DNA from 3 places in the Arthrobacter sp. UYCu511 genome. Region 3 is predicted to be linked to each of the others. Evidence: riboswitches for the same ligand, from Rfam matches in the RefSeq annotation. Region 3 holds a riboswitch; each other region holds the start of a gene.

Region 1 (9,627 bases), on a different contig from region 3:
TCCGCACGGATCCGGTTGCAAAGGAATCCTGCGATCAACCGATCCGTTGACTAATGGACCCACCGCACGCGCAAACGGCGGGCACCCTACTGGGGTGCCCGCCGTCGTGCTTGGTGCAGCTCCTATGTGACGCTCAGCGCCTAGGACGGATTCAGGACCTTGTACTGCAGGAATTCGCCCACATGCGCAATCTCCTGGGCATTGATGCCGTGATACATGCCCGAATACAGGACTTTAGTGAGCTTTGCGTGCCCATGCATCCAGGTGTTCGTGGCCTCGATGGCGCTCTCGGGGATCACCGGGTCAGCCTGATCGCGGCCCCAGAAAATCTCCGGTTTGCGCGCTGCCACGGCGGCATCGTCAAAGAACGGATCGCCCTCCGCATCAACCACAAATCCGGAGAGTCCCACCACGGCGGCATAATCCGCCGGCCGGTGGCGCAGCAAGGACGTTGCCATGCACATCCCCTGCGAGAAGCCCAACAAGCTCACCGAGGTGTGCTGCTCACGCACCGCATCAAGCCACAGTTCGACGGCGGCCGCGGACTCCGTCACAGCGCTCACCGAATAACTCAGATCGTTGCGCAACGGGAACCATGCGTATCCCGGCCCGGCTGCCAGCGGGGCCCTCACCGAGGCAATGGTGAAGTCGGGCGGCAGTTGAGCTGCCAACGAAAACAAATCGGCCTCATCCGCGCCATAGCCGTGGAATATCACCAGCAGGGGAGTTCGCGCACGCTCATTCTCGGGACGGGACCAAAGGACTGTAGGGGTTTCATTCATGGGCCCATCTTTCCATGCCGTGCGGGCGGGCCTTTCCTCCGAAGCGGCACGGCAAAAAAGTAGGGGGTGGCGCCACCGGCATGTTACCGGGCAGTATTAGGGTGTGAATGATTCATTGCATCAGCATCCGTGGTCCCGCTATGTCGCCTTGGGTGACTCTTTCACCGAAGGCATCGGTGACCCCGAACCGAACAGCCCCGGCGGCTACCGCGGCTGGGCGGACCGTCTTGCCGAGGAGCTCAGCCGCGGATCCGATGATTTCAAGTACGCCAACCTGGCCGTTCGCGGCCGCATGCTGGGCCAGATTCTCAATGAACAACTTGAGCCTGCGGTTGCGCTCAAACCCGATCTGATCAGCATCTCCGCTGGCGGCAATGACCTGATCCGCCCGGGTTCGGACCCCGATGCCCTGGCCGAGAAGCTTGATCGCGCCGTCGCAAAAATGGCGGCTACCGGCGCCACCGTGCTGCTCTTTAACGGCCCCGACATCCGCGATACCCCGGTCTTGGGCATGGTGCGCGGCCGGGTGGCCATCTATAACGAGAACCTGCGCACCATCGCGGCCCGGCACGACGCCGTTATTGCCGACATGTGGTCTCTGCGTGGGCTGTTGACGCCACAAATGTGGGCTGATGACCGCCTGCATTTTGCACCATTGGGGCACCACACTGTCACCATGATGGCCCTAAAGGCGTTGAACGTTCCAAATTCGCTTGTGCCTGAGGTCCCCAAGCCGCTTCCCGTGCAGAAATGGCAGACGGCGCGGGCCGAAGACCTTGTCTGGGCCAAGGCATATCTGATGCCCTGGGTGCTGCGTAGGCTCCGCCACCAATCCTCCGGCGACGGCATCACCGCCAAGCGCCCCACCCCGGGACCCGTGTTCGGGCAAGTCCACGGAAGCATTCACAGGGAATAAGCGCTCCACGAGTGGCTAGGCGTCCGGCGCCAGCTCAGCTTGAGATCCTTGGCCAAACCCACCCTCACCGATCCCGCTGTCCGCTTTTTCGTGTTTGCCGTGCAACTCGTGCCTGCCATGCTTCTCAGGAAAAGCGGCAGAGGTGGAGAACGGTTCGAAGGAATCCTCGGGCGTGGTTACGGGAGCAAGGTGCGCACCCGTGTGTTGTGGCTCCGTAGCTTGCGGATTTGTAGGGTGCGCGTCGGCGTGGTGCCGGCGAAAGAGCAGCGCTGACATTAGCGCACCGAATGCGAAGAAACCTGCTGCCCACCAATACGCCACGCTGTAGCTGTGCACGGCAGCCTGGGCCAGAACCTCGGGCGTGACCGGCAGATGCGAGGCGGCATAAGCCGTGGCTGCCGTGGCCGCAAGAGTGTTCAAAAGCGCCGTCCCAATGGACCCGCCTACCTGCTGGCTCGTGTTCACCATGGCCGATGCCACGCCGGCAAAGTCGCCCTCCACACCGTAAGTTGCTGTCTGGATGGAAGTGGGCATGATCAGACCCAAACCAAAACCGACAATCATCAGCGCGGGCAACAACCCGCCCGCATAGCTGCTCTCCAAGCCCAACCGGGTCAGAGCCACCAAGCCAATGCAGGCCACGATCATGCCTGCCGGCACCACAATTTTCGGGCCCATTTTGGGCAGCAGCAGATTCGTGGCCAGCTGCGCGGCCACAATTAGCGTGCCAATCATGGGCAGAAAACCGATACCCGCTTGTATGGGCGAATAATGCAGGGACGTTTGCACGTAGTAGGTCACGAAGAGGAAGATCCCAAACATGCCGGCACCGGCAATCAGGACAGAGATGAAAGCGGCGCCGCGGTTACGGTCCAGCACAATCTTCAGTGGCAAGAGGGGGTGGACGGCCCGGCGCTGCCAGAGCACAAAAATACATAAAAGCACTGCGGCACCCACAAGCATGCCCCAAGTCAGCGGCGAACCCCAGCCGTGGGTTTCAGCGTTGGAAAAGCCGTAAACAATGGAGAAAAGACCGGCTGAGACGAGGATGGTGCCGGGCAAATCCAGCTTGGGCCGGGGTCCCCCGCCGCGGGATTTATCAATGAAAATACTCGCCATGATCACGGCGAAGAAGGCAATGACAACATTGATGTACAAGTTCCAGCGCCAGTTCAAATCTTCCGTGACAAAGCCACCCACAAGAAGCCCAACGGCGCCTCCGGCACCAGCAATGGCTCCGAAGACTCCAAAAGCACGCGAACGTTCCTTGGGAATGGTGAACGTGGTGGTCAAAACTGCCAGCGCAGTGGGGGCCAGCATTGCGCCCAGCGCTCCCTGGAGGGAACGGGCAAAAATGAGCATCCCGAAGCTAGTTGAAGCGCCACCGAGAGCAGAAGCCGAAGCGAAGCCAACCAGCCCAATGAGGAACATCCGTTTGCGGCCCACCAGATCAGATAACCGCCCACCCAAGAGCAGCAAGCTGCCAAAAGCGAGCGTGTAGGCCGTGATAACCCATTGACGTTCACCGTCGCTGAAGCCCAGATCATGTTGGGCGGAGGGCAGCGCAATGTTAACCACCGTAGTGTCAAGAACCACCATGAGCTGAGCCAGGGCCACGGTGCCTAGGGTCCACCACCGCCGGTTCGAGTGGAGCGCGGTAGCGCTGCCTCCGGTGATGGTGCTTTGCAGGTGTGCCATAGCCGCCACAGTAGAGGAAAAGAATGCGCACAGGGATCCTTTTTCTCTGCGAGTTCGCACTGAAAACACGTTCTGTTCATCCCGGGAGTCAAACGGCGTATCTACCAGCTTTCACGGATAGGATGAGTACGGCAACTATCTCAGCTGCCGTACTCGGAAGAGGTGTCTCGTGCCGGTCCTATTCGCGTCCGTTGCAGCGGTCAGTAGCGCCGCTTCTTCATCGTCCTCCTTCAATATCCAACCGTTTTTTGTGCTGATAATAGTGGGCATTGCTCTCTTAAGTACCTTCATCAAGGCTGCCGCCCGCAAGCGGAACAACAAACAAAACAACAATCAGTACCCTAATAATCAGCACACCCCGAATTCCGCCGGCAGAACGGGCGTTGCCCACCCGCAAATGAACGCCCCTTACGTGGGCACCTTGCTCAATGGTGTTCCGATGCGCAACTATGACACTGCGCACGGGCACCAAACCACCGGATTCGCCAACGAGCGCATGAAGGCCGAGGCAGAGCTGAAACGCCAACTCGATGCCTTGGATGCAGCCCGCCGCAATGGCCAGGTCACCGCCGAACAATACGCGGTGCACCGCGAGGCCATCTTCAAGAACTTCTAGCACTTCAAGAACAAAAAAGTTGCTGGTCTCCCTGAACGGGGGACCAACAACTTTTTTTATGCCACTTAGACTTTGAGCTACTGGGCCCTGAACAGGGATGCCGCTAGCAGGTCACCCACCGCGGCCACTTCGGTCAAGAAACCGTCATGTCCAATGGGTGAATCAATGCTGGCAACCACAACATTTCCAGGCAGCGCTGCCGCGAGCTCCTCCGATTGGGTGGGGAAATACAACCTGTCGCTGTTGACCGCAGCCACCATGAATTCCACCCCTGAGGCCACTTTCAAGGCCTGTTCCAGGCTCCCCCGGCCACGGCTCGCATCGTGACTCATGAGCGCTTCGGTAATGACAATGTAACTATTCGCGTCAAAACGGCCCACCAACTTGTGCGCCTGGTGGTCCAGATAGCTCTCGATCTGGAACTGTCCCCCCACCTCCGGGGCGAGCCGCACGTGGCTAATGGTGCCGCCGTCGTCCTGGGATTTACGGCCAAACCGTTGACCCATTTCAGGCTCAGACCTGTAGGTGATGTGCGCGATCCGCCGGGCCAGTCCCAGACCTGTGGTGGGGGCAGCGCCGTCGTAATAGTCGCCGCCAACAAAATGCGGATCCTGCCGGATGGCCAGCACCTGGGCCTGGGCGAAGGCAATTTGCTCGGCCGTGCTGGAGGCACAGGAAGCGACGACGGCGCAGCGGCGCACCTTTTCGGGGTACATGAGCGCCCACTCCAGTGCACGGGCACCGCCCATGGAACCGCCAATGACCGCATGCCACGAGGTGACGCCCAGGCGCGACGACAACCGGGCCTCGGCCTCGACAGAATCACGGATGGTGATGAAGGGGAACCGGGAACCGTAGGGTTTGCCGTCCTCCGCAATACTGGAGGGGCCGGTGGTTCCGTAACAGCCGCCCAGCATGTTGGCGCACACCACAAAGTACTTGTTGGTGTCAATAACGGCGCCGGGGCCAACGAGGCCTTCCCACCAACCATCTTCCTCGGACTCGCCTCTGCTGACGTGCGTGCTTCCGGTCAAGGCATGTTGGATCAGCACGGCATTGTCACCGGCGGCGTTCAATGTCCCCCAGCATTCAAAAGCCATGGTCACCGAGGGCAGCACGCCCCCGGCCTCTAGGGGAAGGGCGCCGATCTCGATCGAGCGCAACACACCTCCGCCTTGTCCCACAGCTGCACAGAAGTCCTCACCAACAGGTTGCGCCGCGGCAGCAGCGAACCCCGAGGACAACAAGCCCTTATCCACAGCCCGTCCCACGCGGATCACGCCGATTTTGCGGCGCGGAACCCGGCTTCAAGGTCAGCGATGATGTCTGCAACATTTTCCAAACCCACCGACAAGCGCACCAGACCCGGCCGTACACCTGCGGCCAGTTGCTGCTCCGGCGTGAGCTGGGCGTGGGTGGTGGAAGCGGGGTGGATGACGAGGGAACGCACATCACCTAAGTTAGCCACCAGCGAGTGCAGCTCTAGGCCGTCAACAAAACGCTTGCCAGCCTCGAGCCCTCCCAAGATGTCAAAACCGATGATGGCACCAGTGCCGTTGGGGCCGTACTTGCGACCGCGCTCAAACCAAGGGCTGGAGGGAATGCCCGCGTAGGCCACAGCCTCCACGTTTTCATTTCCTTCCAGCCACTGTGCCACCGTGACGGCGTTGCTGACGTGCCGTTCCACGCGCAGGCTCAGCGTCTCGATGCCCTGAGCGATCAGGAAGGCGTTGAACGGGGAAATTGCTGCTCCCAGGTCACGCAGCAACTGCACACGAGCCTTGAGAATGTAAGCGAGATTGGCACCTAGTGCGCAGCCCACACCCAAGTCACGGGCATAGACCAGACCGTTGTAGCTTTCATCCGGGGTGTTGAAGCCGGGGAACTTCTCCGGGTTTGCAGCGAAATCAAACTTGCCGCCGTCAACTATTACCCCGCCAATGGCCGTACCGTGCCCGCCGAGGTACTTGGTGGCGGAGTGGATGACAATGTCCGCACCCCATTCCAGCGGGCGGATCAGGTACGGGGTGGCCAGAGTATTGTCCACAATCAGCGGCACACCGGCCTCGTGGGCAATCGCGCTGATGTTTTCCAGGTCAAGGACGTCCTGGCGCGGGTTGGAGACCGTCTCGCCGAAGAAGGCCTTGGTATTGGGCTGCACGGCGGCACGCCACTGATCCAGGTTATCGGGATCGGCAACGAAGGTGACCTCAATGCCGAGCTTCTTCAGCGTGTGGGCCAGCAGGTTGAACGTGCCACCGTACACGCTGGGGCTGGAGACAATATGGTCCCCGGACTCGGCAATGTTCAAGATGGCGAACGTGGTGGCGGCCTGCCCCGAGGCCAGCATCAGCGCACCAACGCCGCCTTCAAGGCTCGCGATGCGGTCTTCAACAACGGACGTGGTGGGATTGCCCAGGCGCGTGTAGATGGGCTCCAACTCGGTCAACGCGAAGCGGGCGGCAGCGCTCTCTGCGGACGGGAAGACGAAAGACGTGGTCTGATAAATGGGGAGGGCACGGGCGCCGGTGGTGGCGTCGGGCTCCTGACCTACGTGGATCTGACGGGTTTCAAATGACCAACCGTTGCTCATGGTTGTTTCCTTCACACTAGAGGCCTACGGCAAAGGCCCTCCACCGCGCCATGCGGGAAGGGCCTGAACGGATATGGCCCGCGCTTGCACCTCAAACCGGATGGTTCGGTGCCAGGTCTTCACCCGGGGCACCCCGCCGCGGAAGGAGGGTTGCCGGTCAGCAAGCCGGGGCTATTCGCTGACACTCATGACCTGCCTCCAGTGTGAAAGAATGCCCAAGATTTCGCAAGAATATGACGAGTTTATGACTTTTTGCGAATATTTGCGTGGAATTTGCGCAAGAGAGAGCTTTAGGGCGAATTAGTCACTGATATTGGAGAGATTTTTCCCCCTGCACGGCGCCCGGCAGGGTTTCGGGTGTAGATCGGGATCATTTTCCACTGGCTTGACCGGGCTGGCCGGTAAGCGAGTGATTACTTTCCTAGGCCTGCGCGGCGCAGGGCTTCTGCCATGGCTGTACTGGCTGTGTTGGTGGTATTAGCCGTATTGGTGGAGGTGCCCGTCCCTCTATCCCGGGGCTGCCCGCCTTGGCGGCCCTGCGATCCCGGATTCCCCTGCCGGCGCTGGCCGCTAGCTCCACTCTTCGGAGCCGGGCCGCCACTCTTGGCCGCCGGGTTGCCACTTTGGGGCGCACTGCGCGCAGGTGAGGGACCTCCTAACGCGCGGGAGCCGGCGTCGGGCTTGGCGTTCCTCTCCCCGGCTTGATCATCAAGGCGCAGCGTCAAGGAGATGCGTTTGCGCTCGGGCTCAACTTCTAGAACCTTCACCCGCACCACTTGACCGGATTTAACCACGGTGTGCGGGTCCGAAACGAAGCTGTTGCTCATGGCTGAGACGTGGACCAGCCCGTCCTGGTGGACACCAATATCGACGAAGGCTCCGAAGGCGGCCACGTTCGACACGGTGCCTTCTAGAATCATGCCGGGGCGCAGATCGGTGATCTTCTCAATGCCCTCAGCAAAGGTGGCAGTCTCAAAACGGGGCCGGGGATCACGGCCAGGCTTTTGCAACTCGGAGATGATGTCAGCAACCGTGGGCAGACCAAAGTCACCGTCCACGAAGTCGGCCGGGTTCACGCCACCCACGGCCCCAACGCCTCCGGCAATATCGTGGGCCCCTGCACCCACTGCAGCGAGGATTTTACGTGCCACACCGTACGCTTCAGGGTGCACACTGGAGGCATCCAGCGGCTCCGCTCCCCCGGTGATCCGCAGGAACCCGGCACACTGCTCAAAAGCCTTGGGCCCCAACCGCGCCACCTTGAGCAGTTCGCGCCGCTTGCTGAAGGGCCCGTGCTGGTTCCTGTGAGCCACAATATTCTCGCTCAACAAGGGACCCACTCCGGCCACCCTCGCCAACAACGCAGGTGAAGCAGTATTCAGGTCCACCCCCACGGCGTTGACACAGTCTTCTACGACGGCGTCGAGGGAGCGGTCCAGCTTGGCCGGCGTCAGATCATGCTGATACTGCCCCACCCCAATGGATTTGGGTTCGATCTTGACCAGTTCGGCCAGCGGGTCCTGTAGCCGGCGAGCAATCGAGACAGCGCCGCGCAAAGACACATCCATGCCAGGCAGTTCGGCACTAGCCAAGGCGGACGCCGAATAGACGGACGCGCCAGCTTCGGAGACCACCAGCTTGGTGACCTTTCGCTCGGGATTGATCCGCTTGAGCTCAGCCACAAGTTCAGTGGCCAACCTGTCAGTTTCACGGCTCGCCGTGCCGTTGCCAATAGCAATCAACTCAACGTCATACCTTTGCGCCAGTGATACCAGGGTTGCCAGGGATTCGTTCCAGCGATTTACCGGTGCGTGCGGGTAAATGGTATCCGTTGCCGCTACTTTGCCGGTCCCGTCCACGAGCGCCACCTTGGTACCTGTGCGCAGGCCCGGATCAAGGCCCAAGGTGGAGCGGTTTCCGGCCGGGGCGGCGAGCAGAACATCGCGCAGGTTTGCAGCAAAGACCCGCACTGATTCCTCTTCTGCACTCTGGAACAAGCGCACGCGCAGGTCCACCGAGAGGCGGGTCAGGATGCGTGTGCGCCACGCCAGCTTGGCACTGGTCACGAGCCAGGAGTCGGCAGCGCGGCCGGATTCGGCAATGCCAAGTGAGTGGGCCACGGCGTTTTCATACTTGGCGCGGGCCTGCACTTGAGCGTCTGCATCGCGGGTATCACCCTCTGCCAAATCCAGTGAGAGCACACCCTCTTTTTCACCGCGCAACAGGGCCAATACCCGGTGGCTGGGCAGGGTGTGCGGCGGCTGTGCGAAGTCAAAATAGTCCTTGAACTTCTCCCCGTCGGAGCTCTTGCCCGCCTTGACGGAGGACCGCAGCCGGCCAGTTTTCCAGAGCCGTTCACGCAGCTCGCCCACCAAAACCGCGTCCTGACCAGCACGTTCAATCAGGATGGCTCGGGCGCCGGCAAGCGCGTCATCGGCTGTGTCCACACCGCGTCCGGCATCCACGAAGGCGTCAGCCTCTACGGCCGGGAACTTTGAGGGGTCCGCCAGCAGCGCGTCGAGCAAAGGCTCCAGACCCGCTTCCCTAGGCGTATCCGCCTTGGTCTTGCGGGTGGATTTGTACGGCAGGTACAGATCCTCCAGCTCCGATTTTGTGGCGGCAGTCTCCACCGATCGGCGCAGCACCGCGCTAAGTTTGCCCAGCCCGTGGATGGTCTCCAGCACCACCATGCGGCGGGCCTCTAGCTCACGCAGATAACGCAGCCGCTCCTCCAGATCACGCAATTGCGTGTCATCGAGGGTCCCGGTGACTTCTTTTCGGTACCGGGCAATAAAGGGCACGCTCGCGCCGTCGTCCATCAAGCCAATGGCAGCCCGCACTTGGGCGGCGCGCACACCCAACTCGGCGGCAATGGCGGTGGCTATACGCTCGGCCACGGTTGCGGCGGTGGGCAGATTCAAGGGTGCATCAGTCTCAGTCACCTTATCAATTCTGCCCCACCGGCAGAGTTCGCGCAGCACCCCAACATCAGACGTCCCATGTGACTTAGGTAACGCTAAGT
Region 2 (9,627 bases), 150 kb from region 3:
CTCAGCGGCTGCGGCGGGGTCCTCCGAAACAATCGCGCTCATCCCACCCGGGGCAACCACCACTCCTGAAACCGAGTCGAGCAAAGCGCTCGGTGCGGCCGGGGCTGGGACTGTTGTCTCGGCGTCGTGCACGGCTGAAGGGGTGGCCAGCACATCGATGATGCGGCGGGCACCGACCTGGGCACGGATGAGGCGGGAGACGGCGTCAGCGGCGGTGCGGATGGGCGAGACCAGGAAGACCGCGTAACCGTAGAGGGCCACGAGCTGGCCGGCCTCGATCTGCCCGGTCACGGCCTGTACCGCGCCGATCCAGGTGAAAGCGACACTGAAAATTCCAACGACGAAGACCTGGGCGGCGTCGAGGTCGGCCAGGGACCAGGCCACCTTGTTGCCGGCGAGCTGAGTTTCCCGGGAACGCTCGCGGTAACGCTGGACGAAGATGTGCTCGCCACCAATACCTCGCAAAACGCGCAGGCCGGCCACGGTGTCAGCGCCCAATGCCGTCATTTTTCCGGCCGCTTCACGTTGGTCTTTTTGGCGACGTTGGAGGGGGCGGATCACGAACAACATCCCGGCACCGCACAGCGGCACGCCCACCAGGACCACCAGTCCCAGCTGCCAGGAGGACTGGAAGACAAGGTAGGAGACCAGCAGGTATCCCACAACGGAGCCGGCCAGGCGTGCGGCGACGTCAAAAATCTCGCCAATGCGCATGGCGTCGGAGGCACACGTGGAGACCACCTCGCCGGTGGAGAACTTTTGCGGGAGAGCGTCGCCGCTGCGGGTGACCTTGTGGCCAACAATCTGGGCGGACCGGAAGGCCGCCTGCATCCAGTTGCTCATAGCGGCGCGGTGACGCAGCGTGGCGGAGATTGACTGGATGATGGTCAAGCCCACCAGCAGGCCCACCCAGAAGGAGAGACGGCCGAAGTTGCCCGGCAGGATGCCCTGGTCGATGGCTTGGCCCAGAATGTATGGCGTCAGGGCCTGGCACACCGTCCAGATGGAACCGTACAGAATGCCGAGCAGGAGGGTTCCTCGTTGGGCGCCAGCCAGCCACAAAAGATAGCGTGAGGGTGAACGGAGATCGGGTTTTCCGGCGGATTTGTAAGGGAATGAACGCACTGCGGCCTTCTATCGAATTCAGGGGTTGGTGGGCTACGAAGACGCGATCCAGCACGCCGCGGCAGCTTGCTGCGGGCGGTGCGATCTGCGTGTCTGTGTTCTCTACCTCACAGTTATTGACCCTAGTGCACACAGGAGTCATGGACCAAGTGAAATCTTGCAGCTTGTGGAGCCTCCGGTATTTTGTGCCGGGCCGCACTGCCCTCCGATAGCATCACGGGACAGGGTCCATGATCGGAGATGACAATTCACGCACCTCAGGAACGCCATATTCGCGCCGTTTCCGAGTTTCACCGGGAGAAACGCAGCCAGCGACGGCAAATTCTTACGTTGCTGTTCTTAGGCTTGCTCCTGTGTTTAATGATCCTGCAAATCCATCACCCCCTTGACAAGGGGCGCATTGCCTCGTTTGGCGATCTCAACATGGTGTGGGGACGTCTCCTCGAGCGGTTGCTGGCACCTTTCACCAGTCCGGGGACCTTTGAATTTAGCATTGATGCCCTTGGGTGGATCCTTGGCGCCACGGCAACCACGCTGGTTGCTTTGGTCTTTAGCGGCCGTAGCCCCTTGGGTATGGCCAATGAATCCCAGGTTATGGCACTGGAGGAGCTACTGGAGCTCCTGACGCTATTGGTTGGCATTGCCGCCGCCGCAACCATGTGGATGGCGTTGCACAACGTCTTCTTCCTGCCCTCTGCCCCTGATTCCGGGCCTGAGTTCTTCCTTGGCATGCTCTCGTTGATGCTGGTTATTTTCTCCGTGGTCCGCCAGCGTGACACGGCAGTACAACGAGATATTGATGAGTTCCACCTGACCACCTCCATGCGGCTGCGCATTCAGCGGTGGGAACGGATGTGGGGCATTTCCACACACAACCGGATCCGGGTGGATGGGCGCAAGATCACCGGGCTGGTGGCCTGGTGAGCCTTGCCGGGCTACTCATCACCTTGGTTTCGTTGTTCTGGCACAGTGAGCTCACGCCCGTGCGGGTCCTGCTCTCGGCACTGGCACTGACCCTGCTGGTAGTTGTGAGCGCTGCACTATCCGCTCTGGCAGTGTCCTTGTACCGCAGCAATCCGCGCCCAGGCGTGGGGCTGGCGTACGCCTCAGTACTGCTGGTGGTGGTGGCGTTGGCAGTGGTCAGCCCGCTTGTTGTGGCCGCATGGCAGAACAACAAGGTGTTACTGGCCTTGCTCAGCTACTTCATTTGGCTGGGACCAGCCCTGTTCCTCATTTTCCGCAAGCCCCAGTCCGCCCACATGTCCCCTCTCGAATTCAAGCTCTCCGCCCGGCCCAAAAAACGCGTACCCCACGGCCTGATCGCCATTTTCGACGGCGCCCGTGAGGCAGCGTACTGGGTGGAGCTGACCATGGAGGCCAGGCGGCAGCTGCACTACCAGACTAAGCTAGCCCGCTTTGAGCTGGCACAGGCCACCGCCCTCGCCGCGGAGGCAGAGCCTGCCAGAGGCGCTCCGATTCCAGGGCCGGAAGCCCCTGGCTCTGAACGGGAAGCCCCGAGCGCTGAGGAATCCTGACCCTGTCCGCTAATGTTCTTTAGCGAAACAGTCCGCTGTAGGCATTCAACGCCAGCTGTCCGCCCGAATGCGCGTAGAGGACGTTGCTGCTGGAAGGAATGTCCTTGCTGCGGACAAGGTCAATCAACCCAGCCATGGATTTTCCTTCATACACAGGGTCGATGATCATGCTTTCAAGGGATCCGGTGAGTTTTATGGCCTCGGGCGTGGATTCCACAGGGATGCCAGAGTGGTTGCCGGCCCAGCCTTGCAAGACAGTGGTCTCGTCGTCACGGATCTTCCTGTCCAAGTCCATCAGCTCAGCTGTGTGACGGGCGATCCGGGCCACCTGAGCGCGAGTCTTTTCAATGGTGGCTGAGGCGTCAATGCCGATGACGCGCCGCGGCCTGTCTTGTCCCGCAAATCCAGCGATCATGCCTGCGTGGGTGGAGGCGGTAACGGTGCAGAGCACAATCGTGTCGAAGAAGACACCTAGTTCCTTCTCCTGCTGCTCCACTTCATAGGCCCAGTTAGCAAAGCCCAGCCCGCCCAAGTGATGTTCGGAGGCGCCTGCCGGGATGGGATAGGGCTTGCCCTGGCATCTTCGACGTCCTTGATGGCTTGTTCCCAGCTGCTACGGATGCCAATGTCGAACCCAGCTGCATCGAGGTGGACGTCGGCACCCATGATGCGCGAAAGCTCAATATTGCCTACCCGGTTGGATAGCGGGTCCGGTCAGTCCACCCAGTTTTCCTGCACGAGACGGGCTTTCACACCCGGCTTGCAGCCACTGCCGCCACCTGACGGGTGTGATTCGACTGATATCCGCTGATGGAGACGAGCGTGTCAGCTCCTTGGGCAATGGTGTCCGGAACAATGTAGTCGAGTTTGCGGGTCTTATTGCCACCAAAAGCCAGACCACTGTTGACATCCTCACGTTTGGCCCAAATCCTCGCGCCGCCGGGATGTTTGCTCAGACGCGCCAACTCGTGGACGGGGCTGCGGCCAAACTCCACCTGGGACGATATATCCTATGTTGCATGCCGACTCCTCCGCCCCAGGGAATTCACAAGCGCTCCCTGCTTCGTAATGACGTGTACGATTCCATCCGCGACGCCATCGTCAATGGCACCTTCGCTCCGGGCGAGCGCCTGCGGGATCCGGAGCTAGAGGCATGGTTGGGCGTGAGTCGAACCCCTATCCGGGAGGCTCTGCTCCGGCTTGAGCGGGCCGGGCTGATTATTGCCCAGCCGGGCCGGGCCACCATCGTCGCCCCGCTTGATGCCGCCTCCACCGTGAATGCGCAGCAGGTAGTCGCGGCCATGCACGAGCTGGCGGCGCGGCTGGCAGTTCCCCTGCTGAGCGAGCAGGACCTTGCCACCATGACCGCTGCCAACGTGCGCTTTGCCGCCGCCATCAAGAAGAACGACGCCGATGCCGCCTTGGCTGCCGATGACCAGTTCCATGCCGTTCTCGTTGGTGCGTGCGGAAATGACATGGTGCCAACCATGCTGGACCAGGCCATGCCACTGTTGCGGAGAGTGGAGCGTCAACGGTTCAGTTCCCACGATGCGCAGCATTCGGTCAGTGCGCATGCGGACATCATCAAACTTGCCACTGCGGGCGACGCCGACGGCGCAGCACTGGCCACACGTGCGAACTGGCTGGCTCTCGGCATCCAAGCAGTCGCCGAAGAAACTACAGCTTGAGTGTTGTGGGCTACTTGCCTGCGCCGCACCACCGTGTCGAATCGTTAGGCTTCATCCTCGAACACATGCGGTGCGGCGTCCTCGGCGTTGACGCTGCTCAGGATTTAGTGATGTCTAAGCCTTCGTGACGACTGCGCTGACAGGCGTGGTGTGGCTTAACAGGTCTTGGACAGGGCAGCGTGCTTCAACAATGCGGCCGAGCTCTTCGTAGCGTTCCTGCGATTCAGGTCCCGTGATGCTTACGGCTAGGCGGATGTCGCTGAAGCCGGGACGGATTGACTCATCGATCCCGAACAAGCCACGGACGTCCAGATCACCTTCGGCCTTGATGGTGATGTCATCGAGCTGGATACCCAGTTGCTCCGCGTAGAGGCGGTACACCACAACTTGGCAGGCGATGACGGCACCGAGTGCGAATTCCACGGGACTGGCTGCGGCATCGTCCCCAGCAAGTGCGGCAGGTTCGTCGACGAGGAATTGGTGTTTGCCGGCGCTGATGCGCGTGGCCACCGAGCCAACCCCCACGCCGGCGGCTGTGTACGTGAGCTTCGCATTGTCCGGACTGGCTCCGATGCGCTTGGCCCAGGCTGCGCCGGCTTCGCCAAGGCGCGCCGATCGCTGTGCTGCGTCGTCAATAGTTACAGTGGTCTCAGTCATGATGTCTCCATTCAGGGGAACGCAAGTGCCAGGCACCGCGCCATACTTACGCCCGCGGCAGCTGCCGGCGGCGTCGAATCCTCACCTGGGGCACCCCACTATGGTTGCGAGGGTTGCCGTCCAGTCGGCCAGGGCCTCTGACTGGAACTCTTGATTCTGTCCACTAGATTGCCCTGACAGAGGGCCTCAAGCAACCTTGCCGTCACACACGGCAACATTTCGGCGGCTTCCCCGAATCGGTCCGTGAGAAAAAGTCGCTTAACTCAGTTCTAAACGACCTTTTCTCACGGACCGATGGGAGATGCACAATGGAGGCGCGGTTGAAGGCGGGGACGGGTGGGAGCGGGTGCGCCGGGACCCCGGCAGCACAAAAACGTCCGGGCGGCGCAAGGAAGCGACTTAAGATGGATGCATGAGCGCAACACTTGTCGCGAAGGACCTTTCCGGAGGCCACGCACACCGCACCCTTTTCAGTAACCTCTCCTTCACTGTGGCCCCGGGCGACGTCATAGGCGTGGTGGGTGCCAATGGTGCCGGCAAGTCAACACTTTTGGCTCTCCTCGCGGGCGCCACCACCCCGCAGGGCGGCACCGTCAGCACTGCCCCACAAGACGCCTTCGTCGGCTGGCTGCCGCAGGAACATGAGCGGATCGAGGGCGAAAGCATCGCCGCCTACATTGGCCGGCGCACCGGTTGCACCCAGGCCACGGAGGAGATGGAATCATCCGCAGAAGCACTAGGCTCCGGCAACTGCGCCGACGATGACCGCTACGCCGCAGCCCTGGACCACTGGCTCGCCTGCGGTGCCGCAGACGTGGATGAACGCATCCCGGCCACCCTGGCCGAGCTCGGCTTGGACCTCACTCCCAGCACCCCCATGACAGGGCTCTCCGGCGGGCAGGCCGCCCGCGTGGCGTTGGCCGCGCTCCTGCTGAGCCGCTTCGACATAGTACTTCTGGATGAACCCACCAATGATCTGGACCTGGCGGGACTGGCCCGGCTGGAAGAGTTCGTCAGGGGTCTGCGCGGCGGCGTGGTCCTCGTCTCGCATGACCGCGAGTTCCTGGCCCGCACCATCACCTCCGTAGTGGAGCTGGACCAGGCGCAGAACAAGGTGGCCGTGTATGACGGCGGTTACGACTCCTTCTTGGAAGAACGTGCCATTGCAAAGCGCCACGCCCGCGAAGCCTATGACGAGTTCGCGGACAAGAAGGCGGACCTCGTGGGGCGCGCCCGAGTCCAGCGCGAGTGGAGCTCGCAGGGTGTACGCAACGCCATGAAAAAAGCCCCCGACAATGACAAGATTCGGCGCAAGGCCGCCAGTGAATCCAGTGAGAAGCAGGCGCAGAAGGTGCGCCAGATGGAGTCCCGGATCGCCCGCCTGGACGAGGTTGAGGAGCCACGCAAGGAGTGGGCCCTCCAATTCAGCATTGGCGCAGCACCCCGCTCAAGCACCGTGGTCTCTACGCTTAACGCTGCGGTGGTGCGCCAGGGCAGCTTCACCCTGGGGCCGGTGACTGCACAGGTGAACGCTGGAGAACGCATAGGCATCACCGGCCCCAACGGCGCCGGCAAGTCCACCCTGTTGCGGCTGTTGCTGGGCCGCATTTCCCCGAATGACGGTGTTGCCTCCCTGGGCGCGAATGTTGCCATCGGGGAGATTGACCAGGCGCGCAGCCAATTCCCAGAACAGGCTCCGCTAGGAGAGGGCTTCGAGGCGCTCGTGCCGGAACTGAATCAGGGCGAGGTGCGTACCCTTTTGGCTAAGTTTGGGCTGAAAGCTGACCAGGTGACAAGCCCGGTGGGTGCGCTCTCTCCCGGCGAACGCACCCGCGCATCGTTGGCACTTTTGCAGGCCCGCGGCGTGAACGTATTGGTGCTAGATGAGCCCACCAACCATTTGGACCTGCCAGCCATCGAGCAACTCGAGGAAGCGCTGGAGAGCTACGAAGGCACGCTGCTCCTGGTCACCCACGACCGCCGGCTCCTTGAAAACGTGCGCTTGGACTCCCGGTGGATGGTGGAGAACGGCCAGCTACAAGAGCTTTAAGGCATCAAGCAACGTTCCATAAGGGTCTGCACAATCAAAGGATTGCGCAGACCCTTTGCCGTTTCGCGGAGCCCACAGAAACAAAGCATTAGAAGTACTTACTAATCAGTACGCTTTGACTTATTATCCCTAAAATGTTGCAATAGGTAACAAGTTTGCTGCACTTTTTGGATCTGCAGCAGGCTGCTTTTCGAATCCTGGTGCACTCCTTGTACCTCACACAGGTTCCGGACAACGCCTTCCGCGTGTAAGTTCCGCCAGAACCACGGGCGGCCATCCGCCTGGTCTTTTGCCGCAGCAAGTCTGCCGCCCGCGCACTTAGCGCCTTGATGCTCCGCCACGGGAGCGCCGATCACGGCCCGCCCGTTCATGCTGTTGAGCTATGGATTCGAAGCGTCTGGTGACACGAGGACAAAATGATCCAAATAATGAGGAGAAAAGCATGACATTGCGAGTCGGAATCATTGGAGCAGGCCCCAGCGGCATGGCACAGTTGCGTGCCTTTGACTCAGCAAGCCAGAACGGCGCTGACATCCCGGAGATCATGTGCTTTGAGAAGCAAAGCGACTGGGGCGGCCAGTGGAACAGCAGTTGGCGCACTGGCTTGGATGAACACGGTGAACCCGTGCACTCGAGCATGTACCGCCACCTGTGGTCCAACGGCCCGAAGGAATGCCTGGAATTCTCCGACTACTCCTTCGACGAACACTTTGGCCGCGCCATCTCCTCTTTCCCGCCCCGCGAGGTCCTCTTCGATTACATCAAGGGCCGTGTTGAAAAGTCAGATGTGCGCAAATACGTCCAGTTCAATACTGTTGCCCGGCACACCAGCTACAACCAGGACACACAGGAATTCACGTTGACGGTGGAGAACCTGATCACCGGCGTCACCACCGATCATGTCTTTGACAAGCTCGTGGTCTCCTCCGGCCATTTCTCCACCCCCACCGTCCCCGAGTTCAAGGGCATTGGCTCTTTCCCCGGCGAGGTCCTGCACGCCCACGATTTTCGCGGCGCAGAGCGCTTTAGCGGCAAGAATATGCTGCTGATTGGCGCCAGCTACTCCGCGGAGGACATTGGCATGCAGGCCCACAAGATGGGCGCCGCCTCGATTACTTTTAGCTACCGCAGCAACCCCATGGGCTTCGACTGGCCCGAGAACACTGTGGAGCGCCCGCTCGTAACCGAATTCGAGGGTAAAATCGCCCACTTCTCCGACGGCACCTGCGGCGAGTTTGACGCCGTCGTGCTGTGCACCGGATACCAGCACAAGTACCCGTTCCTGCCCAGCGATCTGTCACTGACGTCCAAGAATGTGCTCTACCCGGGGAATCTCTACAAGGGCGTGGTGTGGCAGGAGAACACCAACCTGTTTTACCTTGGCGCGCAGGATCAGTACTACACGTTCAACATGTTTGACGCGCAGGCATGGTTTGCCCGCGACGTCATGACGGGCGCCATCGAGCTGCCGTCTCTAGCCCAGCGCGAGGCAGATATTCAGCTGTGGCTGGAACGTCAGGCTGCCTTGGCGGATCACAATGCCGAAGCGGATTTCCAGTCGGACTACCTGCGTGAGCTCATTGCCGCAACGGACTACCCGCCGTTTGATCTGCACGCCGTTTCGCAGCTGTTCAAGGACTGGATGCACCACAAGGAAACCGACATCCTGGGCTACCGGGACATGATTCACCAATCCGTGGTCACCGGCACCATGGCCACCAAGCACCACACCCGGTGGATCAATGCCATGGATGATTCGCTGGACCGCTACCTTAATGGCCCGTCGCAAGATGTGGACACCGGCACCCTGACCGCCCTGACCAGCGAGTTCAGCGCGAAGTAGTTTCACACCAAAGTTTCACGTCGTGGGCCGGGGCAGCTGCCCCGGCCCACTTTTGCTGGACTATTGACAAGTTGTGTCGTGAAGCGCAATCTAAAAACATAGATCACGTTTTTAGATGGAGGAGTCATGGCAACACATTCAATTCCCGCCCCGTCCAGTGGTTGGAGCTCCCAGACACTGGCACGCGTCAAGGCCGAGCCCGCTTATGGGGCTTTCCTGCTCTTGTGGGTTGGCTTCATCGCCATCCCGCTGATCATGGGCGTGGACAAATTCTTCAATGTCTTAACCCATTGGGAAAACTACCTGGCACCATGGATCGAGAACGTCTCCCCGTTCAGCGCCCACGGCACCATGATGGCGATTGGCGTGGTGGAGATCATTGCAGCAATTGCCATGATCCTGCGCCCACGGTACGCCGCCTACATTGTGGCGCTCTGGCTGGCAGGCATTATCGTCAACCTGCTCACTTACTCAGGCTTCTACGACGTGGCTCTGCGCGATTTTGGCCTCATGGTGGCCGCTATAGCGCTGGCACTACTGGCCCGCACCTACACCAAGCCCGGCTTCCGCCAAGGCGGCATGAAGTAGTTTCACGCTGAAGTTCACCTGCGTGTGACCCTGCCCCGAACCTGCACACCGTTAAAGGCCAAATGGTGCGCCACTGTTGAAGTGGCACACCATTCGGGGTCAAACAGTACACAGGATCAAACTGTACGCGGGGGCGCTAAC
Region 3 (9,627 bases):
GCCCTGGGAGAGCCCGGTGGCGTGCTGTTCGACGGTCCTCCCGCCACGGTTCTTGCCCAGAGCCGGGACTTACTGGCCAAGGCTGGTATTTGGGTTCCTGGCCACGTCCCGGAAGTCCGTGCCCGCATCACCAACCCGTCCGACGCCGGGCACCCCCTGCTGTTAGAGGCGGAGGCTTTGGCGCTCTCCCGCACCAAGGGACGCAAGCGCCGCCCGGTGGTACCGGCGGCCGTGGTGCCTTCAGTGCAGGTGCGTGCCGGGCAAGCGCTGAGTGTGACCGGCCCCAATGGGTCTGGAAAGTCAACGCTGGCACTGACCCTGGCCGGGCTGCTGGCCCCAGTGAGTGGTCACTTGGCTGCGCTGGAACCCTTGGCGCGCGGTGCCGGGCCCGAGCCGCTGAAATGGCGTGGACGGGATTTGATCAGCCGGATTGGCACCGTCTTTCAGGAACCCGAGCACCAATTTGTTGCTGGTACGGTCCGGGATGAGCTGTTGTTTGCGCCGAGGCTGCTAGGCCGTGGCGAGGATACCGTGGATGAACTACTGGTGCGCCTACGGCTGGAACACTTAGCGGACGCCAACCCGTTCACACTTTCGGGTGGGGAGAAGCGGCGGCTGTCAGTGGCAACAGTGCTGGCGGCGAGCCCACAACTCCTGGTCTTGGACGAGCCTACGTTTGGACAGGACGCGAACACGTGGGCCGAGCTGGCCTCCTTGTTAACGGAGCTGCTGGATGCAGGCACGGCCGTGGTGTCGGTGACGCATGACGCCGCCTTCAGCGCAGTGCTCGGTGGGGAGCGGCTGGTCTTGGGCGCACCAGCGGACCTTGCCGGAGCGCAGGCGGCTGCAAGGATGGCGCAGCGATGAGCGTTGACATTATTGCTACACCGCGGTCCACCGCACTGCTGGCCCGGGCCAACCCGTTGGCGAAGCTCGGAGCCGGAATGGCCCTGACCGTGGTGTTGCTGGTGAGTGTGGACTGGGTCTCTGCCACGGTGGCACTCGTACTCGAATGCATACTTCTGCCGCTGGCTGGATTGAGCCTGCGAATGCTACTGACCCGCGGCTGGCCCATCCTGCTGGCTTCCCTGGTGGGTGGCTACGGAACAGCTCTTTTGGCGCCCAAGACCGGTGAACTGCTGCTGGCCTTGGGCCCGGTCACCTTCAGCACCGGATCCCTGGAGGCTGGCGTGGCTATCGCCTTGCGTGGTCTGGCGATTGCCCTGCCTGGGATCATCGTACTGGCCTCCACCGACCCCACTGATTTGGCCGATGCGCTGGCCCAAAAGCTGCGCCTGCCCCATCGCTTTGTACTGGGCGCGCTCGCAGCGATGCGCCTAGTGGGGTTGCTTGTGGCCGAATGGCAAACGTTGGGGATGGCACGCCGCGCACGTGGTGTGGGCGGCGCTTCCGGGCTGTTCAGCCGGTTAAAGGCGCAACTGGGACAGGCCATGGCGTTGCTGGTGCAGGCTGTTCGGCGGGCATCGCGGTTGGCAGTGACCATGGAGGCGAAGGGCTTCGGTACGGGTGAGCGGACCTGGGCCCGTGAATCGACCTTCAGCCATATCGACATCGCGGTGGTGGCCACAGGATTGGTGATCGCCGGCGTGTCAGTGAGCGCCGCCGTCGTACTGGGCACCTGGAATCCAGTGTTCTGATAGTTCCGGCTTTAACGCACCGTTCCCCGCGGCGTGCACGCGGGGAACGGGATTTGCGCTCTGGCTGAAGTGCTAGGACATAATCCGTGTCTGTCCGGCTGGGCGGGGATACTTGGAGCATGACTATCCCTCGCAGTACCAAACTGACCATTGTTGGCGCCGGCAGTGTCGGGACCTCACTGGCCTACGCCGCCCTGATCCGTGGATCCGCCCGCGAGGTGGTGCTCTATGACATTGCCACGGCCAAGGTTGATGCCGAAGTTTTGGATTTGGCCCACGGCACGCCCTTTACCGGATCCTCACGAATCACCGGCGGCAGTGACATAAATTTGGTGGCCGATTCGGACGTCATCGTCATCACTGCGGGGGCCAAGCAGGAACCGGGGCAGACCCGGCTGCAGCTGGCTGAGGTCAATGTGGGCATCCTGGAAAAGATGCTGCCGCCCATGGTGGCGCTGGCGCCCAACGCCGTTTTCATCCTTGTCACAAACCCGTGCGATGTGCTCACCGCTGTAGCCGAACGCATCACCAACCTGCCTCCCGGGCGGATTTTCAGCTCCGGGACGGTGCTGGACTCCTCCCGGTTGCGCTGGATCGTAGCCGAGGCGGCGGCCGTTGCGCCGCAGAGCGTGCACGCGCTGATCATTGGCGAACACGGTGATACCGAATTTCCGTTGTGGTCCTCTGCCACTATTGGGCAGACTCCACTCTCGCAGTGGACTGATGGCGCTAAAGGCTTGCTCTTTCCCCGCGAACGGCTCGAAACCATCACTCATGACGTGGTCCACGCCGCCTACAAGGTCATTGCCGGAAAGGGTGCCACGAACTACGCCATAGGGCTTTCCGGTGCCCGCATCGTGGAGGCTGTGTTGCAAAATGAACGCAGTATTCTGCCTGTCTCCAGCGTCCTCCACGGCTACCGCGGTATTGATGGTGTGGCCCTGAGCGTGCCCTCAGTTGTTGGAGCTGGTGGAGTGCAGCGGGTCTTGGACACCCATCTGGATGAGCGCGAGGCTGAACAGCTCCAGCACTCGGCGGAAACGTTGGCCGCAAGCATCGCGCTCTTTTCCTAGACCCCGTAATTTTCTGTGCCCGCTGCGGTTCAAGGGCGGCAGCGGGCCAATGTGGGCAAGTGTTTGGTTAAGCGTTGGGCGTGTAATGGGCGTTGTGTGGGGCAGCTGGCACAAGCCGGGGTACCGTAAAGGGAGAGCCTGCCAGCTTGGACTGGAGCGGCCTGGATTTATCGCATGCAACGGTTAATTTAGAGGTTTTTTGCCATAATTGACCATCAGGTCACATAATTCCTATATAATATGCATCCTGTGATATAAAAGTTGTTATGACTCAAGTGGCTGCAGAAACCGTTGGTGTGTTGGTGCGAGACGCACGTAATGAAAAAGGTTGGACCCAAGGCGAACTGGCAACCCAGTTGGGGACAAGTCAGAGTGCTGTAGCCAGGATGGAACAGGGCAAACAGAACCTGAGCCTGAAAATGATCCAACGCATGGAAGCGCTCTTGGAGGCCAATCTGGTCAGCCTGGGGGCGGTCAGTAAGAACGAGGTCACCCATTTGCGCGTGCGCGGTGGGCGTGAACTCTCCGGAAGCGTTGATGTGAACACCAGCAAGAATGCGGGAGTGGCCCTGCTGTGCGCCAGTCTGCTCAACCGCGGCACCACCACGTTGCGCCGTGTAGCTCGCATTGAAGAGGTCAACCGCATTGTTGAACTTCTGACATCCATCGGGGTCCAGTGCCGTTGGCTCGAAGACAACGACCTCCAGATCCGCCGCCCTGCCGTTTTGAACTTAGCTGCCATGGATGTTGCCGCAGCCAAGCGCACCCGGAGCGTCATCATGCTGCTGGGCCCACTCCTTGATGAAGCTAACCCGTACCGTATCCCTTACGCCGGCGGCTGCGACCTTGGCACCCGCACGGTGGAGCCGCACATGCAGGCGCTGCGTGAATTCGGCCTCATCGTCAACGCACATGACGGTTTCTACCAGGTACAGGCACCTGTCAGCGATGCCGAAGACCGCACTTTTGTCCTGACCGAGCGTGGGGACACTGTCACGGAAAATGCCATCATGGCTGCGGCACTGCGTAGCGGAACCACTGTCATCCGCAATGCCAGCCCCAATTACATGGTCCAGGACCTCTGCTTCTACTTGCAGGGTCTGGGCATCTCGGTGGACGGTGTTGGTTCCACCACGCTGACCATCAAGGGCAAGTCAGTGATTGACGTTGACATTGAGTACGCCCCATCAGAGGACCCCATCGAGGCCATGAGCCTAATCACCGCCGGCATCGTGACCAAGTCCAAGGTCACGGTCCGCCGCGTGCCGATCGAGTTCATGGAAATTGAGCTGAAGGTCCTCGAGCAGATGGGTTTTTGTTACCTTAAATCGGCTGAATATATGGCCCGCAACGGCAAGACACGGCTCGTGGATATCACCACTTTGCCGTCCGAGCTAAAGGCTGCCCCGGATAAGATCCATCCCATGCCATTCCCGGGCCTGAACATTGACAACCTGCCGTTCTTCGCCGTGATTGCCTCCTGCGCCGAGGGCACCACGCTCATCCACGATTGGGTTTACGAGAACCGGGCCATCTACCTGACGGAACTGAACCGCCTCGGCGCCGGCGTCCGCCTGTTGGATCCGCACCGCATTGACATCAAGGGCCCCGTTGCGTGGCGTGCCGCCGAGATTGGCTGCCCGCCGGCACTGCGTCCGGCCGCCTGCATCCTGCTGGCCATGCTCGCCGCCAAGGGCACTTCTGAATTGCGCAACATATATGTGATTGAGCGCGGCTACGAAGATCTGGCCGAGCGGTTGAACACCATTGGCGCCGAGATCGAGTACTTCCAAGACTGAGTACAAACGCCAGCGGCCTTGCCACTGCTGTTTTGGCCAGCCTAAATGGCCGCCAGGGCCACCGCGAGATCCAGCTTCAAATCATCCACATCCTCCAATCCCACCGACAGGCGCAAGAACCCGTCGCTGAGACCGATCGCGGCGCGCCCCTCGGGCCCCATGGCACGGTGCGTGGTTGTGGCCGGATGAGTGATGAGAGACTTCGCATCCCCTAAGTTATTGGAAATATCGATCACGGACAGCGCGTTCAGCAGCGCAAACGCGGCATCCTTGCGAGTACCCGACACTGGCTGAGCCAGCTCAAATGTCAGCACCGTGCCTCCGGCCTTCATTTGCTTTTTGGCCAAATCATACTGCGGGTGGGACGGCAGATGCGGGTACAGCACGCGTGCCACCTGCGGTTGGGCTTCAAGGAATTCTCCGAGTGCCAAGGCATTGCTGCACGAGTGTGTAACCCGCAGATTCATGGTTTCCAGGCCCTTGGTGAGCACCCATGCGTTGAACGCGGAGAGCGCCGGGCCCGTGTGGCGCATCAGGTTCTTGACGGGCCCTTCGATGAACTCCTTGGTGCCGAGGATTGCGCCACCCAACACCCGGCCCTGGCCATCAATGTGCTTGGTGCCCGAATAGACGATGATGTCCGCGCCGAAATCGCCGCAACGCTGCAACAAGGGAGTTGCGAAGACGTTGTCGGCCACCACCTGCGCGCCAGCGGTATGAGCTAGATCGCACACAGCTGCCACGTCAATGATTTCCTGCATGGGGTTCGACGGTGACTCGAAGAAAACGGCCGTGGTGGGCACCGATAAGGCCTCGCGCCACTGATCCAGTTCCGGCCCGTCAACAAATACGGTCTCCACACCCCACCGCGGCAGCAGCTCATTCAGAATCACAAAGCAGGAGCCGAACAGGGACCGTGCTGCCACCACTCGGTCCCCGGCTGCTAATAAGGCACCCAAGGCGGTGAATACGGCTGACATGCCCGACGCCGTCGCAAAGCACGCCTCTTTTCCTTCCAACAGCCGCAGCCGTTCCTGGAAGGTTGCCACGCTCGGGTTGCCGTAGCGCGAATACACGAAGCGGTCCACCTCGCCCGTGAACGCCTGCTCGGCAGCTTCCGCCGATTCGTAGACAAATCCGGAGTTCAAAAAGAGGGCTTCGGAGGTTTCTTGAAAATTGCTGCGGTCAAGCCCGCCGCGTACCGCCTGGGTGTCCTGCCCCCAAGTGGCTGCGTGCTCATTAAAGTTGCTCAATGATATTTCCTTAGCGCCAGGGGAGGTTGCGGTTCTTCCAGCCGTTGAGAATCCGATCTCCGTAGGGATCAGTTTCTCCTTCAAAGCCTTCAAGTACGTTGTAGGCGGTGTACCCGGCGGCTGTGGCTGCTTCGGCGGCGGCAATAGAGCGGGCACCGGAGCGGCACAGCACTATCAGCTGCTTTTCCGGGGGTACTGCTGCCGCCAGCTCTGCCAGAAAATCAGGGTTGCGGGCGCCCGCGGCGAGATTCCACTGGATAAAAACCGGTTCTGATTTCAGCGTTGAGGTGTCGGGGACGCCAATGTGTGCCCATTCGCCCGCTGTCCGTACATCCACGAGTGTTGCCCCCGCGGCTACAGCTTCCCAGGCTGCGCCCGGGCTCACATCTCCCGCGTAGCTCATGCGATGCCCTCGCCATCAAACTCAAGTTCGGCGTCGAGATCATCCACGGCAGTGGCGACGGCGGCATCGCTGCTGGCCACGGCCTGCGGAAGAATCACGGCCTGCGCGCAAATGACGCTGGTGCCGTTGTAGGTGAGGGCGGGGCCGCCGTGCAGCACATAGCCGTCGGCAAGGGCGGTGGAAATGCGCTCGCAAAAAGAGCGGTCATCAGGGCCGGTGATGAGCCGGTAGGCCAGGGGGGATTCGTCCGCGGTCATGGTTCTCTCCTCATTGCAAATGGCTGCGCGTTGCAAACGGGAGCTGGTGGCAGTTGACGAAGAGTTGGTTGTAAATGTCCGCTCTTGAGCCCGCACCACAAGGAAAGTTCACGCTTGCAAACGCCAGCCTAGGTAGCTGGTTTGCCGAGTAGTCACCTGAGGCACCCCGCCGGAAAGAGGGTTGCCGGCCAGCAAGTCAGGGCTTAACGCTGGCACTCATTACTCACCTTGAAAGTAGCACACCACGTGCCGGGTCCGGTGAAGAACCTGCCAGTGTGCACAAACATGACGGCGACACCCAGATATCCGTTCACATGGTGGCGGGACGGACCTGATATCTCTGCCGCGTCCATGACATGATGAAACCCATGACAACTCGGCGATTGTTGGCGGCACTACGGTTTCTCTTCGGCGCGTTCACTCTTGTGGCAGTGGGCATCCAATTTGGCATTCACCTGAGCCACGGTTTCAACGTGTTGAACTTCTTCAGCTACTTCACGAACCTGTCCAATATTCTTGCCGCCGCCGTCCTGCTCACGGAGTCAGTACTGACCTGGCGCGGGAAGGAGCTGGGCCCGGCTTGGCAGGTTCTGCGGTGCGTATCGGTGGTGTGCATGGCCCTGGTGGGGATCGTGTTCACCGCCCTGTTGCGCGAGGTGGATCTCGGCGCGCTCCTGCCCTGGATCAATACCTGGCTGCACTACATCATGCCCATTGCGGTTGTCGCGGATTGGTTGATCCAACCGCCGCGCCGGCCCATCCCGCTGACCCGGTTGGGTGTTGCAGTGCTGTTTCCGCTGGCATATTTGGCCTATTCCCTGATTCGGGGCGCCGCCACGGACTGGTACGCCTATCCCTTCTTGAACCCCGGCAACGGGGGCTACGGCGCCGTGCTGCTCAGTTGTGTGGGGATCGCGGTAGCCTTCCTGATCGCCAGCGCGGTGCTGATTCTTCTGGGCAACAAGCTCCGCCCGCTTGTTAGGCCTGTGCCCAGCGGTCAGTCGAACTGATGTGTTTACAACGTGGTGGCCAGGAGCGCCGATAGTTCCGCCGTAAGCTCGGCTCGGATGGCGGCCGTGCCGATTTCCTTCCCGTCAATGGTGGTCACGGGCGCCAGTAGCCGCAGGCTGGAAATGAGCCACACGGCGTCGGCATCCAGCAGATCGGCAGGTGTTAGTGGACCGTAACCCAGCTCCCACCCGGCTTCCTGCGCAGCTGCGAACAGTGCGCCCTGCGTGGTGCCGGGCAGTATCCCGGTGTCCAAATGCGGGGTGATGAGCCGCTTGAGCGGTACGCCGGAATCGTCACTAACGTGTGCTAGAAGAACTGACGATGTGGGCCCTTCCAACACGAGCCCGTCACCGCTGGTGAAGATCACGTCATCCGCGCCCTGGTGGTGTGCGTGCCGAAGTGCGGCCATGTTCACGGCGTAGGAGAGTGTTTTGGCGCCCATCAAAAGCCAAGGGGCACGGGCTGCAATATCGCTGTCATAGCCACGCTCCAACAAGAGCACGGCCAAGCCCTTCTCCCGCTGGGCAGCCAACGAGGCGGACACCGGGCTGACCGTGACCCACGCTGTGGGGGAGTTGGCGCCCTCGGGGCCTCGGGTAGCGATAAGGCGAACCACGCACTGGCGAGATTCGTTGCTTGCACCGTGGTCTGCGGAATCCTCTGGTGCCCCGGCAGCATAAGCTGTGAGCGCCGTCGTAATTGCCGCCTGCCACACCCCGGCGTCAGGGATGAGTAGGTCCATGGTGCTGGCCGAGACGGCAAGGCGATCTAAATGAGCCCGGATTTTGCGTGGCTCCCCATCAATAGCGAGCATGGATTCAAAGATCCCGTCACCGCGGGTGAGCCCCTGATCCGTAACCAGAATGTTGGGAACGGTGGCGTCTGCAACGCGGCCGGCCGGGTGGGCGGGGTCCAAGAAAACCAGAGTTGTCATGACTGAGATCTTATCCCCACCCGCTCCCTGCCCTCGTGCCTCGGTCTGGGTCCCTCGCAGTCGTACTAGCGTGTGAGGGACTTGCCGAAGGTGAAGGCACGGACCAGGCCCACCACACCCAAGATGATCAGCATGATGGCTGTTATCAGCAACAGCCATTGTGCGGTCCAGACGGGAACAGCGAGCACCGTGATGCCGGCTACCACGCTGATGGCGCCGAACACGATGGCCCAGGTGCGGGTGGGGCCCTTGCCGGCTTCGGCCATGGCGATGATGCCTTCAATAATCCAGCCGATGCCGATCATGATGACGGTGAATACCAGCAGGAGCTCGCCCGTCGCGGCCGAGTTACGCAGGGCGATGATGCCGGCAACCATCACGAACAGGCCCAAGAGAACATCCAGGATCCGCATCCCGGCGGAAAGGCTGTGGCTAAAGATGCCAACAGCTACCTTGATACCACCAGTGATGAGGAAGTTGATGCCTAAGATTACGGCCACCACAGCCAGAGTCTTGGTGGGCCACAACAGCAGGATAATACCGAGAACCAAGGCCGCAACGCCGCTAATGGCAAAGGCTAGGCGCAAACCCTTTACTGCCTTCTCCGTGATTTTTTGCGGATCTAAGGCAAAAACGTCCATGCTGACGGTTGGATTGTTTGAGCTGCTCATGGCGCTACATCCTCACTTCGGGAAGTTCAAATTATGCTCAGCATAGCCGCAGCACCTCACCCGAGCACAGCAAGTCACAGCTGGCGCACGTCACACGGCCAGCGTTGCGAGTGGGCCTGTGCGAAAGAGCCGTTAGGCTATTGTCACTCGCGGCTGAAAAGCCGGTTTAGCTAGGAGGCATGCGTGATTTGGACGGCGTTTAGCCTGCCCACAGGCAGTGTCTGGCTGTCTGCGCTGATTGTACTGGTGGATTTTGGCATCCGAGTGGTTGTTTTGGGTGTGATTCCGGGAAACCGGCGCCCCACTACTGCCATGGCGTGGCTGCTGTGCATCTTCTTCCTGCCCTATGTAGGGTTGCTCCTTTTCCTCATGTTCGGCAATTTTCGGCTTTCCCGGCGACGGCGTGAGAAGCAAGACGCCGTCAACCAGCGCATCATGGAAGGCACTAAGGGCATTGCGTCTTTGGTGCCCGAATATGATGGGCCGGCCTGGGTTAAATCGGCCATTGAATTGAACCAGAATCTGGGGTTTTTCCCGGCCATTGGTGGCAATACTGTCCGTCTGATTA

What was found. Region 3 has a riboswitch for S-adenosylmethionine ahead of ABIB48_RS04955 (DUF1737 domain-containing protein). Riboswitches for the same ligand answer to the same signal wherever they lie in the genome.
Region 1: it holds a riboswitch for S-adenosylmethionine, as region 3 does, so the genes downstream of both, ABIB48_RS06640 (bifunctional o-acetylhomoserine/o-acetylserine sulfhydrylase) here and ABIB48_RS04955 (DUF1737 domain-containing protein) in region 3, are expected to answer to the same signal.
Region 2: it holds a riboswitch for S-adenosylmethionine, as region 3 does, so the genes downstream of both, ABIB48_RS04305 (OsmC family protein) here and ABIB48_RS04955 (DUF1737 domain-containing protein) in region 3, are expected to answer to the same signal.

Annotation. Positions count from the first base shown of each region.
Region 1 is NZ_JBEPPB010000003.1:202,045-211,671, forward strand. It holds gene ABIB48_RS06615 (alpha/beta hydrolase) at 141-782, opposite strand; gene ABIB48_RS06620 (SGNH/GDSL hydrolase family protein) at 886-1,698, shown strand; gene ABIB48_RS06625 (MFS transporter) at 1,714-3,396, opposite strand; gene ABIB48_RS06630 (hypothetical protein) at 3,566-4,012, shown strand; gene metX (homoserine O-acetyltransferase MetX) at 4,090-5,196, opposite strand; gene ABIB48_RS06640 (bifunctional o-acetylhomoserine/o-acetylserine sulfhydrylase) at 5,289-6,605, opposite strand; SAM riboswitch class IV at 6,681-6,798, opposite strand; gene ABIB48_RS06645 (Tex family protein) at 7,019-9,547, opposite strand.
Region 2 is NZ_JBEPPB010000002.1:213,650-223,276, forward strand. It holds gene ABIB48_RS04280 (ABC transporter ATP-binding protein) at 1-1,125, opposite strand, end outside; gene ABIB48_RS04285 (hypothetical protein) at 1,366-2,049, shown strand; gene ABIB48_RS04290 (hypothetical protein) at 2,046-2,660, shown strand; partial or broken gene ABIB48_RS04295 (1-aminocyclopropane-1-carboxylate deaminase) at 2,680-3,667, opposite strand; gene ABIB48_RS04300 (GntR family transcriptional regulator) at 3,680-4,348, shown strand; gene ABIB48_RS04305 (OsmC family protein) at 4,463-5,005, opposite strand; SAM riboswitch class IV at 5,043-5,161, opposite strand; gene ABIB48_RS04310 (ABC-F family ATP-binding cassette domain-containing protein) at 5,418-7,055, shown strand; gene ABIB48_RS04315 (trimethylamine monooxygenase) at 7,498-8,898, shown strand; gene ABIB48_RS04320 (hypothetical protein) at 9,025-9,486, shown strand.
Region 3 is NZ_JBEPPB010000002.1:362,961-372,587, reverse strand. It holds gene ABIB48_RS04985 (ABC transporter ATP-binding protein) at 1-867, shown strand, start outside; gene ABIB48_RS04980 (energy-coupling factor transporter transmembrane component T family protein) at 864-1,658, shown strand; gene ABIB48_RS04975 (L-lactate dehydrogenase) at 1,778-2,731, shown strand; gene ABIB48_RS04970 (UDP-N-acetylglucosamine 1-carboxyvinyltransferase) at 2,998-4,530, shown strand; gene ABIB48_RS04965 (O-succinylhomoserine sulfhydrylase) at 4,572-5,783, opposite strand; gene ABIB48_RS04960 (rhodanese-like domain-containing protein) at 5,794-6,186, opposite strand; gene ABIB48_RS04955 (DUF1737 domain-containing protein) at 6,183-6,443, opposite strand; SAM riboswitch class IV at 6,549-6,667, opposite strand; gene ABIB48_RS04950 (Pr6Pr family membrane protein) at 6,812-7,453, shown strand; gene ABIB48_RS04945 (aminodeoxychorismate lyase) at 7,459-8,388, opposite strand; gene ABIB48_RS04940 (HdeD family acid-resistance protein) at 8,454-9,059, opposite strand; gene cls (cardiolipin synthase) at 9,246-9,627, shown strand, end outside.